Regions from separate parts of the Oceanobacillus timonensis genome, predicted to be linked through region 2. Evidence: predicted binding sites of a transcription regulator. Region 2 holds the regulator's gene; each other region holds the start of a gene.

Region 1 (5,683 bases), 1.4 Mb from region 2:
CCAATGAAAGAATCCCCGGCTGAAAAAGCAGGACTGCGTCCAAATGACCAAGTGTTAAGTGTGGACGGAGAAAGCCTGGAAGGGTTAAATGTGAACGAGGCTGTTGCAAAAATACGCGGCGAAAAAGGAACCGATGTTGTTTTAGAAATACAGCGTTCAGGTACTTCTGATCCATTTGAAGTAACGATTGAACGCGATACTATTCCGGTTGAAACGGTATATAGTGAAGTGAATTCAGAAGGCGGAAATGACACCGGGGTTATTCAAATCACAAACTTCTCAGAACATACAGGAGAAGAATTTGAAGAACAGCTGACGGATTTAGAAAATCAAGGTATTGATGGACTGGTTATTGATGTTCGCGGAAATCCTGGTGGGTTGCTGGATGTTGCTGAAGAAATCCTGCAGCAATTTGTTCCAAGTGATATGCCTTACCTGCAAATAGAGGATGCAGATGGCAATGCAGAAGAGTATGTATCTGATTTAGATGAGAAAAAGGATTACCCTATCAGCGTACTGATTGATGAAGGTAGTGCCTCTGCTTCTGAAATTGTCGCTGTGGCTATGCAAGAGCTTGATTATGACATTGTCGGCGAAACCAGCTTTGGAAAGGGCACTGTACAACAGGCTGTTCCATTGGGGGATGACAGCTCCATTAAAATGACAACATTTAGATGGTTATCACCTAATGGTAACTCGATTGACGGGGAAGGTGTAGAGCCGACCATCGAACAAAAACAGGACGATTACTATTATTCAACTCCTATTCAAGTAACAGATGACGAGGCGCTCACTTTTGACCATACCAGCGAGGCAATCGCGAATATGCAAGAGATGTTATCTGGACTGGAATACGATACGGGAAGAACGGACGGTTACTTTAGTGAAGAAACAGAAAGTGCTGTAGAAGCGTTCCAGGAAGATAATGATCTGGAAGTAACTGGAGAAGTAGATGAAGAAACAGGCGGTTTAATTGAAACACAAGTAGTTGAAAAAATTCGTGATGGGGAAGACGACAGACAGTTGGAACGTTCTTTAGAGGAACTTTATCAATAAAACAGGAGATTTGTTCATTCATCATCCAGTGATGGATGAACAAATTTTCATTAACAAATAGGATTTGCAAAGCAGGTGAAGCGTATTGGTGGAATCATGGCTTATTGAATTGGCAAAAGGCATAGGCAAATTTTTTCTGAATCCGGCATTATACTGGTTTTTATTTATATTAACGATGGCAAGTTATTTTCGTATTAAACGCGAGCGGTATGATTTCGGGATAAAAATATATCCCAAGTTTATGGAATGGCACCAGACTTGGCTTGTTTCATTAATCAGCGGTATATTAATATCTGCTGTTATGATTGGTGTCGGGATGGTATTCTCTTATGAGACCCTTCTCGTATTAGCTCTTAGTTTTGTTATTTTAAGTATCAGTACGCGTTTTACATTACTTTCCCCCAGCTATACATTGGGGCTGACGTTTCTTCTTTTATTTTTTGCACCATATATATTGGACATACAAAATGTTTTGGACTACTCCTTGCTTTATGGGCGGAGCCTTCCAGCGTTAGCAGTGCTGGCAGGGTTACTTCTTTTTGTAGAGTCATTATTGATTAAACGGATAGAAAAACAGGATGTGTTTCCAAGCATTCAATTGAGTGACCGCGGAGCCTGGGTAGGTGCACAGCAGCTGAAGCGATTAACGGTTGTACCGTTGCTGATGCTTGTTCCGGAAGGGGCAATTACTTCTTTTGCGCCCTGGTGGCCTTATTTATCCATTGGTGAATCTTCTTTGGGATTGGTGCTTATTCCTTTCTTGATTGGCTTTAACTATAAAGCCAAAGGGCATTTTCACCAGGAAGCTATCTATAAACTGGCTAAGGCAAATACATTTTTAGCAATTGGTATTTTACTAATTGCTGTCAGCGGCGTATTTGTTCCATATCTTTCTCTTGCTGCCATCATACTGGCGATAATTGGAAAGGAATATTTGAATTATCGTTATCGAGAAGGCGACCGTTTACGCAGACCGTATTACCAGCCGCATGCAAAAGGGTTACGGGTTGTCGGTATTTTACCGGGAAGTCCTGCAGACAGATTGGAAATAGAAATTGGTGAAGTTATTTACCGGGTTGGCGGAAGAAATGTGCAAACTCCTCAGACTTTTTATGAAGCGTTGCAGGGAAGCGGAGCTTATATTAAAATGGAAGTATTGAACCGGGACGAAGAAGTCCGCTTTGTACAGTGTTCCCTTTATGAAGGAGAACATCATTCTTTAGGGTTTCAGTTTGCAGAAGAGCCCTTTAAAGCAAGAAGAGAAAGAAAGAATAACGCATCTTAATAAAAGAATGCTTGGAACAGCAGTTATACGCGATCCAAGCATTCTTTTCGTTATTGTAAAATATAATCAAGGATTGAAAGATTGACAGAAAGGCTATAATGGAAGTAGAGGATTTTTAAAAAATAGCATCAAAAATATAAAGAAAATATCGAATGCTTGTTCGTTTTTCGTAAAAAGGGTATAATAGAAAATAGTTATTGCAAGGAACGGAGGAAATAGGATGAATGATCATTTTGAATTAGTTTCTGCTTATGAACCGGCGGGTGATCAACCGGCTGCAATTAATGATATTGTCGAAAAAGTACTTGCCGGCCAGCGTCACCAGACATTGCTCGGTGCTACCGGAACGGGGAAAACATTTACCATGTCCAATGTGGTCAAAGAAATTAACCGGCCGACACTTGTGATTGCACATAATAAAACGCTGGCAGGCCAGCTTTATAGTGAGTTTAAAGAATTCTTCCCAAATAATGCGGTAGAATATTTTGTGAGTTATTATGATTACTATCAGCCGGAAGCCTATGTACCATCTACAGATACGTTTATTGAAAAGGATGCAAGTATCAATGATGAAATTGATAAGTTGCGTCACTCGGCTACGTCCGCACTTTTTGAACGAAATGATGTTTTAATTGTATCTAGTGTTTCCTGTATTTACGGTCTGGGAAATCCGGAAGAATATAAGAGCCAGGTGCTTTCCTTAAGACTTGGCATGGAAAAAGAAAGAGACCAGCTGTTGCGGGAGCTGGTAGATATTCAATATGCAAGAAATGATATTAATTTTCAGCGCGGGACATTCCGGGTACGCGGAGATTCCGTAGAAATCATTCCTGCATCGCATGAAGAACACTGTATTCGGGTAGAATTTTTTGGAGATGAGATTGACCGGATTCGCGAAGTAGATGCTTTAACCGGCGAAATTATCGGTGACCGTGAGCATGTAGCTATTTTTCCGGCATCCCACTTTGTTACCCGTGAAGAAAAGATGAAAATAGCGATTAAAAATATTGAAAAAGAATTGGAAGAACGGCTGAAAGAATTAAATGATGCCGGGAAGCTGCTGGAAGCACAACGTTTAGAGCAGCGTACAAATTATGATTTGGAAATGATGCGGGAGATGGGCTTTTGTTCCGGAATTGAAAACTATTCACGTCCATTAACATTACGTGAGCCGGGAGCAACGCCATATACCTTGCTGGATTTCTTTCCAGATGACTTTTTAGTCATTATTGATGAATCCCATGTGACATTGCCGCAAATCCGCGGAATGTACAATGGAGACCAGGCACGGAAGCAAGTTCTGGTTGATCACGGTTTTCGACTGCCTTCTGCGATGGATAACCGGCCGTTGCGCTTTGAAGAATTTGAAGGGAAGACAAATCAGCTGGTTTATGTTTCCGCAACACCGGGTCCATATGAATTAGAACATTCTCCGGAAATGACAGAGCAAATCATCCGTCCGACAGGTTTACTGGACCCAGAGATAGAGGTTCGTCCGATCGAAGGACAAATTGATGATTTAATTGGAGAAATTAATAAACGGGCTGAACGTAATGAACGTGTATTGATTACGACGTTAACGAAAAAAATGTCAGAGGACTTAACCGATTATTTAAAAGAAATTGGTATCAAAGTTGCTTACCTGCATTCGGAAATTAAAACATTGGAGCGGATTGAAGTAATCCGTGATCTCCGTGTCGGAAAATATGATGTACTTGTCGGAATTAACCTTCTCCGGGAGGGACTGGATATTCCGGAAGTATCACTGGTTTCCATCTTGGATGCGGATAAAGAAGGCTTCTTGCGCTCAGAACGTTCTTTAATCCAGACAATGGGCCGTGCTGCACGTAATGAGCAAGGCAGAGTTATTATGTATGCCGATAAAATAACCGATTCGATGCAAAAAGCGATGGATGAAACAGAACGCCGTCGTGCTGTTCAGCAGGAATATAATGAAAAGCATGGTATTACGCCACAAACGATTCGGAAGGAAGTCCGGGATGTTATTCAGGCAACGGTTGCTGCCGAAGCTTCGGAAACATACGAATCGGAAGCGGAACAAGTGAAGAAGATGACGAAGAAAGACAGACAGCAGGTCATCGAAAATATGGATAAAGAAATGAAACAAGCAGCCAAAAATCTAGACTTCGAGAAAGCAGCGGAATTAAGAGATGTTCTCTTGGAGCTTAAAGCGGAAGGATGAGGTTTTTATGCCAAGCAAATCTATAAACATTCAAGGTGCCAGAGCACATAATTTAAAAAATATAGATGTGGATATTCCTAAAAATAAATTAGTGGTTCTGACAGGGCTTTCCGGTTCCGGGAAATCTTCCCTCGCCTTTGATACCGTTTATGCGGAAGGACAGCGCAGGTATGTTGAATCTTTGTCTGCCTATGCAAGACAATTCCTGGGACAGATGGATAAGCCGGATGTCGATGTGATTGAAGGATTATCACCGGCTATTTCGATTGACCAAAAAACAACCAGTAAAAATCCAAGGTCCACCGTGGGAACCGTGACAGAGATTTACGATTATTTGCGTTTGCTATTTGCACGGGTAGGAAAACCGACTTGTCCGACACATGGGATTGAAATCAGTTCACAGACTGTCCAGCAGATGGTGGACCGGGTGCTGGAATATCCGGAAAGAACAAAAATGCAAATTTTATCTCCTGTCGTATCAGGCAGGAAGGGAGAACATGTTAAAGTATTAGAAGACTTGAAAAAACAAGGGTACGTGCGTGTTCGTGTTGATGGAAATATGATGGAGGTTACGGACGATATTAACTTGGAAAAAAATAAAAAGCACTCTATTGAAGTTGTTATTGACCGTATTGTCGTGAAAGACGGCATTGAAAGCCGTTTAAGTGATTCTTTGGAAGCAGCATTGAAACTCGGTGATGGCAATGCGATTGTGGATGTGATTGACGATGAAGAGCTGTTGTTCAGCGAAAATCATGCGTGTCCTATTTGCGGCTTTTCCATCGGAAAGCTGGAACCGCGTTTATTCTCCTTTAACAGCCCGTTTGGTGCTTGTCCAAGCTGTGATGGATTAGGTTCAAAACTTGAGGTTGATGTGGAATTGGTTATTCCAGATTGGGATAAAACATTAAATGAACATGCGGTTGCGCCATGGGAACCGATCAGTTCGCAGTATTATCCGCAACTTCTAAAAAGTGTCTGTGATCACTATGCCATTCCAATGGATGTTCCAGTGAAAGATATTCCAGAGGAACAAATGGATAAAATTTTACATGGAAGCGGAAAAGAAAAAATTCATTTTCATTATGAGAATGATTTTGGCAGCTCCCGTACTAAAGATGTAGCTTTTGAAGGGGTGC
Region 2 (5,683 bases):
ACAGGACAGGGAATCGAAACGGTTTTCGATGGGACGAGTAAGCATAGCAATGTTGTCAGGTTAGTATGACCGCTACAGAAAAACATAGTCCCAGTTCCAATCCTGAATAAAGAGCAGTTATTGTTCTGCTTCTCTATATTACGTCACTGTCAGTCATCATTCAAGGAATTGATATATTCCTGGTAACGCCGATGAATCGTTGCCTTCGACGCATGATAGCCGAGTCCTTCTAAAACCGTTGTAATTTCTTGAAATGTTAATTTATTTTGGCGTAACCGGACAATCTCTTTAATCGGAATTTCGGCACGCTCTCTCCCAGGGGATTGATTGATATGGTTTAAATTTTCTTGAGGGTTATATCCATTGGTTACAGCCCTGCGCATGCCCCGTTTTATTTTCATATTATGTAATTTGCGCTGATGTTCTTCTACTATACCAACAATATCCAACACCATCGAATCCGCCTCATTCAGTTCAAGTTCTCCTTCATGCGTTACTGTATAAATTGGTATCTGCATTTTTCGAAGTTGATGAAATAAAGCAATTTTTGTATTTCCTCTTCCCAGTCTTGTTTCATCCTGAATACAAAGACAATCAGCTTCTTGACGGGAAAAATAATCAAGAAGCTTAAATATACCATCTCTGTCGATATCATAACTGCTGGCTTTTTCCTGTATGCAATCTATGACAGTGAAATTTAATTTTTCAGCAAGGACTGTTAATTCTTCATATTGTCTTTGAAGCGATGTTTCCTGTGTTTTTTTATCCGTACTTACCCGGCAATAAATAATCGTTCTCAATGTCCTATCCTCCAATGGCAAACCGTTCTTGTCCACTTCCCGGGTTGTCCTTTTTTACCATTTATTTTCCTTCATTATAAATTCTATTAATACGTTATAAAATAAGCAAGGAAATAAGTTATCCTGTTCCAAAACCTAAACAGTCGTAACCATCATTACATATAAAAAAAGTAAAGCAATAATAAAAGCTACAATATAAAACGCGTCAGACTTCATTAGTTTTTCAAACATTTTAAAACTCCCCTTCAGTTATTTTATAAATTCACGGAACAGCTGTTCTAAAAATAGTATATAAAGAACAACTGTTCTTGTCAACACTTTTTAGAACGTTTGTTTGTAAAAGATAAAATTACATGCTATACTGTAAATAACAAATACCTATGCCAGAGGGGAGAAAATCATGACAAAACTTTCAAAAAGACAGCAAATGATTTTTAACTTTATTAAAGAAGAAGTAGAACAGAAAGGCTATCCGCCTTCTGTCCGGGAAATTGCAGTAGCTGTCGGTTTAGCTTCAAGCTCTACTGTTCATGGTCATTTAGAAAGATTAGAAAACAAAGGATTTATTCGTAGAGATCCAACCAAGCCCCGCGCAATTGAGGTTATATATGGTAATGAAAATGAAGCACCCAGAGATAAAGCCATTTATGTACCGGTAATTGGTAAAGTTACCGCAGGAATTCCTATTACTGCGATTGAAAATATTGAAGAATTTGTTCCCGTTCCCAGCTCTTCAGCCGGACCGGATGATAACCTGTTTGTACTAATTATTGAAGGAGAAAGTATGATTGAGGCAGGCATTCTGGATAATGATATGGTTATCGTTAAACAGCAAAGTTCTGCTGATAATGGCGATATTGTTGTGGCCATGACCGAGGAAGATGAAGCTACTGTGAAACGATTTTTTAAAGAAAAGAATCGATTCCGGCTGCAGCCTGAAAATCCGACAATGGAGCCTCTCTATTATGAAAATGTAACGATTCTTGGTAAAGTTATCGGCCTATATCGCCATATCCATTAATTGAAAAAGCTCCCAAACTGCTGTTCAAACAAGTGCTATTCCAATGAGGCCTATAGACAGCTATACAAATATTTCACGAATAAGAAGTTAACAGACATCCATTTAAAAGATGTCTGTTAACTTTTTAACATAAATCGCGCGTACGCTTCATATGTTTGTGTAAAAGACAAGCCTAAGGAGTGAATCGCCTTGACGGAAATCATTAAAAAAAGATGGATTTATATTCCGATAATCATCATTAGCTTTGTATTCGGTCTTGTTTATTTAACCAAAGTAGCTGACTATTTGACCCTCCCATTTCTATCAGTACTTTTGCTCATTCTTACTTTTCTGGAAGTCTATCCAGGCAAAAATTATTTTTCCCGGAAAAACATCATCAAAATGCTTGCTGCTCTTCTCATCGTTTCCCTTGCAGCATGGTACCAAATTACAGTTTTTATCCTTGGATAAATAACTTATTTTTCACATCTCCGTTTATTCCCTTCACTTGATTCGAAGCGATGCAGCTTCGTATTTATCTATAACAAAAGACACCTCTCTTTACTGGTAAATGTTACATGCCAATAAAGAAAAATGTCTTTTGATAAAAAGCGATTTATTTATAGCCCTAAAAAGAAGCTTATCGGCTTCTAAGCGCGGGCTTGCAAATACGATATAAGTAATGTAAATCCTATCACACATAGGGTTCAATACCCCACTAACTTACCTTATGTTCCAAACGTAATCTGTCAGCCACCATGGCAATGAATTCTGAGTTCGTCGGTTTTGCTTTGGAAATATTAATGGTGTAGCCGAATAAAGCAGAAATAGAATCAACATTTCCTCTGCTCCAAGCAACCTCAATTGCATGACGAATCGCTCTTTCAACACGAGAAGCAGTTGTACTGAACTTTTTGGCGATATCCGGGTAGAGTACTTTCGTAATGGACCCTAACAGTTCGATATCGTTATAAACCATCGTAATTGCTTCTCTTAAGTACATATATCCTTTAATATGCGCAGGTACGCCGATTTCATGAATAATATTTGTTATATTTGCTTCCAAATCTTGTTTCCTTTTATCATCTGTATTGGTTTTCGTTATATTCGTCACTCTTGGAGCAGTAAGTCCCCGTACCTGAAGGATTTGATCAGCCAGGTTCTGTATGTCAAATGGTTTCAGAATAAAATAAGAAGCCCCTAAATCAACAGCTTTCTTCATTACCTCTTCCTGGCCAAATGCTGTCAGCATAATAACATGCGGTTTTTTAGTTAAGTTCATTTTTTTAATTTCACTTAATACAGCTATACCATCCATATGCGGCATAATAATATCTAACACCAAGACATCTGGTGTCTTTTCCTCAATTAATGTGATACAATCCTTGCCGTTTAATGCTGTTCCAACAACTTCAATTTCATTCTGTTGACCAAAAAAGTCCTCCATTAATTGGATTAACTCACGATTATCATCTACAAAACATACTGATATTTTACTCACTAAAAAATCCTCCCTTTTGCTTTTTATGCACCTATTACTTATTCTACAAATAATAAGAATATCCTCTTAAAAATCAAAATAAATTTGATTTATTTCGATTTTCTTTAGCATTCTCCCTTTTTCTCTGTTTTTCAACATCCTTCGACAAACATTTAAAGCTTTATTGTATCCGTTTTCATTATAACAGATATAGATGTATTTTTTTCAAGAAATTTAAAATTTAACAATTTATGTCCATATTGTCATACAAAAACTTGTGATAACGATCGTTATCACAAGTTTTTGTATGACAGTCTTATTTCTTTGCGTTTGGAAAGAAGGAATAGCCTGCAATAAAGCTTCCTTTTATGCTGCGGATTCATTCTCGTCCGGCTGAATAATATCAGCATCTTCCAGCATCCATTCAATATGAACACCATAACCGGAAGTTGGATCATTTACAAATACATGTGTTACAGCACCAATAATTTTATCATTTTGAATAATTGGGCTCCCGCTCATTCCCTGTACAATTCCGCCTGTTACTTCTAACAAGCGCGGGTCTGTGATTTGAATAACCATTCCTTTTGTAGATGCTGATTTTTGAGGAACACTGCTGATAATTTCAACATCAAATTCTTCAATTTTTTCCCCGTCTACAACTGTTAAAATTTTTGCAGGACCTTCTTTTACTTCATGGGACAATGCAACGGGAAAGGATTCTTCATATTTCTCATGATTGACCCCTTTCTCTAATTTTCCAAATATCCCAAAGTCCGTATTTTTCGTTATATTACCAATTCGTTTTTCCTGTGTTTGAAAAGATGCTTGTTTTTCCCCGGGCAATCCATTATCACCTTTTTCAATGGATGTAACAGATGAATGAATAATCGATCCCTGTTTAATATCAATCGGTTTCTTTGTATCCATATCGGAAATAACATGCCCTAAAGCACCGTATTTCCCTGATTCCGGATCATAAAAAGTCATTGTGCCAATACCTGCTGCCGTATCCCTGATATATAAACCAATTTTATAAGCTTTTTCTTTTTTATCAAAAACAGGCTGTAAGTTGGTTTCCATAAACTTATCTCCACGCTTCAATTTGACTTGCAGCGCTTTGTTTTCTTTACCGCTATGATCAACAATCGGTTTGATATCTGTCATATGGTTTATCTTCTGTCCATTTATTTCAACAATCGTATCACCGACATTTATTTTGGCGGTTTCCCCTGGAGATTTTGCTCCTTCTGATACTTTCACTTGATGATGTCCGACCACCAGTACACCCTTTGTCTCTAATTGTACGCCGATGGATTGTCCCCCTGGTACGATTCTGACATCTTCCAGGTCTTGGTACTGTTTATCATTATCCTCCTTATTTGTACGTTCTCCTTTATTGAAAAAGGGAAGGATGGGATGGTCTTGAAATACTTCTTTATATCCTTGCATGGAAGTTTCTGCGTGGATAACGGAAGGGGAAATAAAAAATAACATAAAAACAAGTGATAAAAGCGGGCTAATGAGATATATCCACTTGTTCTTGCTTGGTCTCTGCATGAATCGTCTCCTCCTCTTACAAAAAATATGATCTTTCTGTACCTATACTTTTTGCAGTTGGAGGGCAGTTTAAACTGGAACAACCTATGTGATATGTGTATCTTTTCCTCTAAAAAAATGGATAAACGAATGTATAGTGTGTTATTCCTCGGATGCAAACGGACACGCTGTTGACGGAATTTGTAAGTATAGGAAAAAGAAAAAACCGGTACTTTTATTGTCCGGCTTTTCCAGGTTTTTATCCCTTTAATTTGATTTTTTAAAACGGTCCGCTAATGCTACCATTTCCTTCGCATGTTCTTTCGCAGTGTCAGTTAATTTTGTTCCTGTAACCATTCGGCTTAACTCTTCAATTAGTTCTTTATCATTTAATTCGACGACGGAAGTAAAAGTGCGGTTTTCTTTTTCTTTTTTCTGGATAAATTTATGCGTATCTGCCATTGCAGCAACTTGAGGAAGGTGGGTAATACATAGAACTTGTGATTCTAACGAAACTTCATGGATTTTTTCAGCAATCGCCTGGGCGACTCTTCCACTGACACCTGTATCCACTTCATCAAAAATAACACTCGTAATGCCTTGATGCTTTGAAAAGATTTTCTTTAAGGCAAGCATAATTCTTGATAACTCGCCACCTGAAGCGATTTTTGTAAGATCCTTTAAAGGTTCGCCAACATTAGTGGAAATACGAAATAATATTTTATCATAGCCGTTTGATTTCAGCTTTCGTTGTGCAGAGTCCTCAAAATCAATGGAAAAGGTCGTTTTTTCCAAATAAAGATCCTTCAATTCCCGGTGAATATCTTTTGTTAATTCTTCAGCAGCCTGCTTTCGTAAATAATG
Region 3 (5,683 bases), 150 kb from region 2:
CAAGAAAATATAATCTGGTAACCAATTTAGGGAAGTTTATGGATCCTTTAGCAGATAAACTGCTTGTGTCGGCTGCTTTGATTTTATTAGTAGAAATTGAACTTGCTCCGGCATGGGTTGTCATTATTATTATCAGCAGGGAGCTGGCAGTTACCGGATTAAGACTCGTGGCAGCTGGAGAAGGAACAGTTATGGCTGCCGGAAGTATGGGGAAATTGAAAACAGCAACACAAATGGTTGCCATTGCTTCTTTGTTGCTTCATAATTTTCCATTTTCTTATATAAGCTTTCCGTTTGGCACAATCATGTTATATATTTCTTTAGTATTCACCATTATTTCCGGAGTGGATTACTTTGTTAAAAACTGGCATATAATGAGGGATTCAAAATGACAAAAAATTATCAAGCAGAAATCGTTGCGGTAGGTACAGAATTATTATTAGGACAAATAGCAAATACAAATGCAGAGTGGCTGTCAGAGCAATTAGCTGCTTATGGCATTAATGTGTATAACCATACGGTGGTTGGAGATAACCTGGATCGTGTAGAGGAGGCTTTCCGTCTCGCGCAATCACGTTCAGATATTGTGATTGTCACCGGTGGATTAGGGCCGACAGAAGATGACATGACACGGGAAGGCTTTGTACAATTAACAGACCTTCCCCTGGTAGAAGATAAAATAACCATGGATAAAATAGAAAGTTACTACCAAGCGCGTAATCGTACGATGACACCGAATAATCGAAAGCAGGCCCGCGTTTTTGAAGGAGCCCGTGTGTTAAAAAATAACGCTGGCATGGCGCCGGGAATGTATGTGGATTATCAGGGTACACATTGGTTCTTTCTGCCGGGTGTTCCTCGGGAAATGAAGCAGATTTCTGTTGAGGAGCTGTTTCCATTTTTAGAAAGTCTGACCGGGAAGCAGCAGGTCATTCAATCCACGGTGTTGAAATTTATCGGGATTGGGGAATCAAATTTAGAGCATGAATTAACCGATATGATTCATGAACAAACAAATCCGACGATTGCTCCGCTTGCGCAAGATCAAGGTGTTGTTATCCGGGTTACAGCAAGTGCTTCATCCAAGGAAGAAGCTCAAAAGCTTGTTGCTGATAAGAAGCAGGAAATTTTAGCACGTGTTGGGGAGTATTGTTTTGGGGAAGATGAACAGACAATCGAAAACAAAGTGATTGAGCTATTAACAGAACAGAACAAAACAATTGGTGCTGCAGAAAGTCTAACGGGGGGACTGTTTTCTAGTAATCTCGTATCTGCCGCGGGAGCTTCGAATGTATTTGCTGGAAGCTTCATTACGTATCAGACAGCTGCGAAATCGTCTTTATTGGATTTATCAGCGGAATGGATTTCGAAATATGGTGTTGTGAGTAAGGAATGTGCAGAAGCGATGGCCGAACAAACTGCTTTGAAACTGCAGACGCCGATGGCTATTTCTTTTACGGGAGTGGCCGGACCTGATAAACAGGAGGGAAAACCCGTCGGACAAGTTTATATTGCTATTTGTGATGCGGGTGAAATCGTAGAATCAAACGCTATTCTTTTATCAGGAAATCGCAATAACATCCGTGAGAGAGCTGCTTTAAAAGGCTTTGAATTATTATATCACTATTTAAAAAAATAATTGGTAATGCATTTTAATGATTCAATGTTATCCCGGTGCATAAAATTGCTTTTTCAGAGTAATGGAGCATATAATTTTAAATTTTGAGCAGAAAATCCTCTCGAAAATACAAGAACATTTATTCGTCTTTTTACTTGTTAAATCTAAAAAATCATTGTATGATAGATACAGATAGATAAAGGAGGTAATTTTCGGTGAGTGATAAACAACAAGCTTTAGATACGGCTTTAAGACAAATAGAGAAGCAATTTGGTAAAGGTTCCATTATGAAAATGGGGGAGAATGAAATACCAAAGATTGCCACGATTCCAAGCGGTTCACTGGCTTTGGATGTTTCGCTCGGAATTGGCGGTTATCCAAGAGGAAGAGTAGTAGAGATATATGGTCCGGAATCTTCCGGTAAAACTACGGTCGCGCTTCATGCGATTGCAGAAGCTCAGAAGCAGGGCGGGCAGGCTGCTTTTATTGATGCCGAGCATGCACTTGACCCTGTTTATGCACGCGCACTTGGCGTGAATATAGATGAACTTTTATTATCACAGCCGGATACAGGAGAACAGGCTTTAGAGATTGCTGAAGCACTTGTACGAAGCGGTGCAGTAGATATTATTGTTGTCGATTCTGTGGCAGCACTTGTGCCAAAAGCAGAGATTGAAGGAGAGATGGGGGATTCCCATGTCGGCTTGCAGGCCAGATTAATGTCACAGGCGCTCCGTAAATTGTCAGGAGCTATCAATAAATCCAATACAACAGCTGTTTTCATCAACCAAATCCGTGAAAAAGTAGGCGTAATGTTCGGAAATCCGGAAACAACTCCTGGCGGCCGGGCTTTAAAATTCTATTCTTCTGTGCGCTTGGAAGTTCGCCGTGCTGAAACGCTTAAAGTCGGCAATGAGATGGTAGGAAACAAAGCCCGTATTAAGGTTGTAAAAAATAAAGTAGCACCTCCATTCAAACAGGCGGAAGTAGATATTATGTATGGTAAGGGTATTTCCAAAGAAGGGGAAGTCCTGGATGTCGGGACAGATTTGGATATTGTTCAAAAAAGCGGCGCCTGGTATTCTTATAATGGAGACCGCTTAGGTCAGGGAAGAGAGAATGCAAAACAATTCCTGAAAGAAAATATAGAAACATTTAAAGAAATCAATACAGCTATCCGCGACCATTATGAACTGGACAAAGAACCGGAACAAAATGAAGAAAAATCTCAAGAAGAACAGGAAAGCATGGATCTTTAATGTTTTAAAAACCATAGTCATTGCACTATGGTTTTTTACATATGGTTTCATCGCAGTGTAATTGGCTGGGACTGGGGAATGCGCTTACTCGCCCCGGCGAAGAGCATTTGTAAGCCTCCTGCTTCAAGGGGCCACGAACATATTCTTTTCATATTTAGTAGGGGATAAAGCGAAACTCCCACTGAAGGAAGTTTCGTTTTTTTAAAATAATTCATCTATTTAATTGAGAATTGTTATCATTTATTGTATACTGAATGATAGCAGAAACATTAATGGATGAGAGCAGCGGTATAATGTCAAGCACTGATTTTTAAAAACCTACTTCATTCGTGCCAATACAGCTAAAAAAGGCAATAGGAAACTAAACCCACCCTAATTTGTTTACATTTTATACCATATAAACAAATTAATAGGTGAAAGAAAAAGGGCGATAAAAATCTATTTATGATTTTGTGGCATCCCTCCTTCTGGATGATAAATTTGGTTGTTCTTCAGCAGATAAAAGATCAACCGCACAAGTTTTCGAGCTGTAAGCGCAAGGGCACGTTTGTTGGCAAATTCTTTTGGTTCTTCCCGCTTTTTCGCATAGTACTGGGCAAAAACAGGGTCATGCACCCGAACACTGTTTGCGGCCTCAAAGAGGTAGTACTTGAGATAGCGGTTCCCCGATTGAATCAGCCGGGTTCGATTGGCAGTAAAATCACCGGATTGCGACTGGTTCCAGGCAATTCCGCCGAATTTAGCCAGCTGCTGCTGTTTTTGGAATTGATGAATGTCTACTTCGGCCAGGATACCAGAAGCGAAAATCGGACCAATTCCCGGGACTGTATCCAGCGTTTGTGGGATGGTTTCTAAATGATCCATAATGGCTTTTTTCAAGACCTTTAATTCCTGCTGAATAGCGCGAATAACCCGGATACTGGATGCCATCGCTAAGTTGACCGAATCTGCCATGGAGTCAGATAGCCGATAAGAAGACCGTGCTGCCTTTTTTAAGGAACGGGCAACGGCTTCGGGATCATCGAATCGATTTTTTCCATGGTGCACCAAAAAGGTAATGAGCTCGTCCAATGAGATATCAACGAGTTCTTCAACGGAAGTAAACTCTTCCATGACGGCCATGGACGTTACGCCGAGCGTGTTTTGTTTAAACGGTCCAGCGATGGTATAGTCGCTGAACTTTAAATACAGGTTTGTCAGGAGAAAGTTGCTCTCCCGTGTTAAATCCTGCATCAAATGATATCGTGCACGTGTCAGTCGCTGTAGAGCCATTTGTGGCTCGCTCCACGTATAAGGATGCGGTAAATTACCTGCACGAAGTTTTGCGGCAATATACCAGGCATCCACCCGGTCGTTTTTGGGAGCATCGAGAAAATTCGCTTTTTTGAATTCTTTGATAAGGCTAGGATTCAATGCGTAAACCAATTTATCTGATACGCCAAAGTCCAGGTGCTGCTGCAAATAGATAGCCGTGTGCGTCGAATAGCTTCCGGTGTGTTCCAGACCGAATAAAACCTGTTCAAACCCATGTTTTTTGACGAGTTTGGAAATACGGTCTTTCAATTCTTGAATGCCGGGACGATTGTTGGTAATGGTAAATCGGCTCAGAGGCCGTTTCACTTCGTCCCGGGTTAAGCAACAGACGACGTTATGCTTACTGCTTACGTCAATTCCGACGAACAAGGGAGAAGTCATAGGAATCACCTCCTTTGGTTTATGATGATGTAGCGCCTACGATGCTGAGATGTCCCTGGGAAACCTATGAACGACAGCCTTGCGAGCTATTGGAATACACCGGGAGTCAGCAGTGCATGAGCCTCCTTCTGCTTTGCGGGAGGGCTAACTGACCGGGAAACAGTCAACGTGTAGGTCTATAACACAGGGCCAGGGCAACACTCTCTAATTGGAAGACACCCAAGTGTTAGCTTGGGGCAACAGGAGAAATCGGAACAATCCCTTGGTAGGAACGCTACCTATGGCTATTTTCCCAAAGACAGCTCAGCATCGTAAACACTTTTGTTTGAGGGCTACCGCACTGTCGCTTGCTTCTTTCTAATTCGCGGTATGCTTGCCAAGGCAAGCATACGCTCATTACGAAGCTGCGCCCTCCAACAATAAATAAAATGACTAACTATTATTATTTAATTTTCAAGGTACAAGTGATGCCTAAAATCTATTAATTATTAGGCTTAAACATAATATACAAGGAGAATGCATTATGAAAATATACTGGACTAAAATAAATAAGATTATTGAGGAAGCCCCTGAGGTGAAAACATACTTGCTCGACTGTCCGGAAGGCTTCACATGGGAAGAAGGTGCCCATACTCACTTTGCATTTGAAGGTTTCAATGCCGGAGATAAACCAAACCGCAGTCTGATTCGGCATATGTCCATTTCCACTTTGCCGCATGAAAATTCAATCGGTATCACAACCCGGATTAGAGAGCAGTGCTCGGAATTTAAATCTATTTTAAGAAATATGGAAGTCGGTCATGAAGTGGCTATATTTAAAACACATTCGAATGTGCCGCTTAAAAGAGAAGACAGAAATGTGTATCTGCTGTCCTCGGGAGTTGGCCTGGCAACGTTCAGACCACTTGTGCTTGAGTATTTGGAACGTACTGATAACGTCAATCAGATTCATTCACTGAACATTGATTCATCCAGAGATTTCTTATTTACGCCTATTTTTGAATCTGCACCTGATAAAAAGTTCACATCACAGTTTGTTGATAACCGTAAAGACTACTATGAAGAAGTGAAAAATTTTGCCGCAGACAAAAATGGACTCTTCTATATTGTT

The links. The regulator LexA, encoded in region 2, represses DNA repair genes until DNA is damaged. The targets are predictions, from matches to a motif close to CGAACATATGTTCG.
Region 1: the regulator LexA is predicted to act here: its motif matches at 2,491-2,504, upstream of uvrB (excinuclease ABC subunit UvrB).
Region 3: the regulator LexA is predicted to act here: its motif matches at 1,751-1,764, upstream of recA (recombinase RecA).

The regions. Positions count from the first base shown of each region.
Region 1 covers NZ_LT800497.1:1,225,120-1,230,802, forward strand. Annotated here, with positions in the region: gene B7E05_RS05900 (S41 family peptidase) at 1-1,056, shown strand, start outside; gene B7E05_RS05905 (PDZ domain-containing protein) at 1,145-2,341, shown strand; gene uvrB (excinuclease ABC subunit UvrB) at 2,562-4,544, shown strand; gene uvrA (excinuclease ABC subunit UvrA) at 4,552-5,683, shown strand, end outside.
Region 2 covers NZ_LT800497.1:2,614,005-2,619,687, forward strand. Annotated here, with positions in the region: gene B7E05_RS12755 (YneB family resolvase-like protein) at 150-800, opposite strand; gene lexA (transcriptional repressor LexA) at 1,201-1,821, shown strand; gene B7E05_RS12765 (hypothetical protein) at 2,011-2,271, shown strand; gene spo0A (sporulation transcription factor Spo0A) at 2,519-3,301, opposite strand; gene spoIVB (SpoIVB peptidase) at 3,647-4,840, opposite strand; gene recN (DNA repair protein RecN) at 5,087-5,683, opposite strand, start outside.
Region 3 covers NZ_LT800497.1:2,761,081-2,766,763, reverse strand. Annotated here, with positions in the region: gene pgsA (CDP-diacylglycerol--glycerol-3-phosphate 3-phosphatidyltransferase) at 1-392, shown strand, start outside; gene B7E05_RS13550 (competence/damage-inducible protein A) at 389-1,639, shown strand; gene recA (recombinase RecA) at 1,834-2,877, shown strand; gene B7E05_RS13540 (IS110 family RNA-guided transposase) at 3,316-4,572, opposite strand; gene B7E05_RS13535 (dihydropteridine reductase) at 5,096-5,683, shown strand, end outside.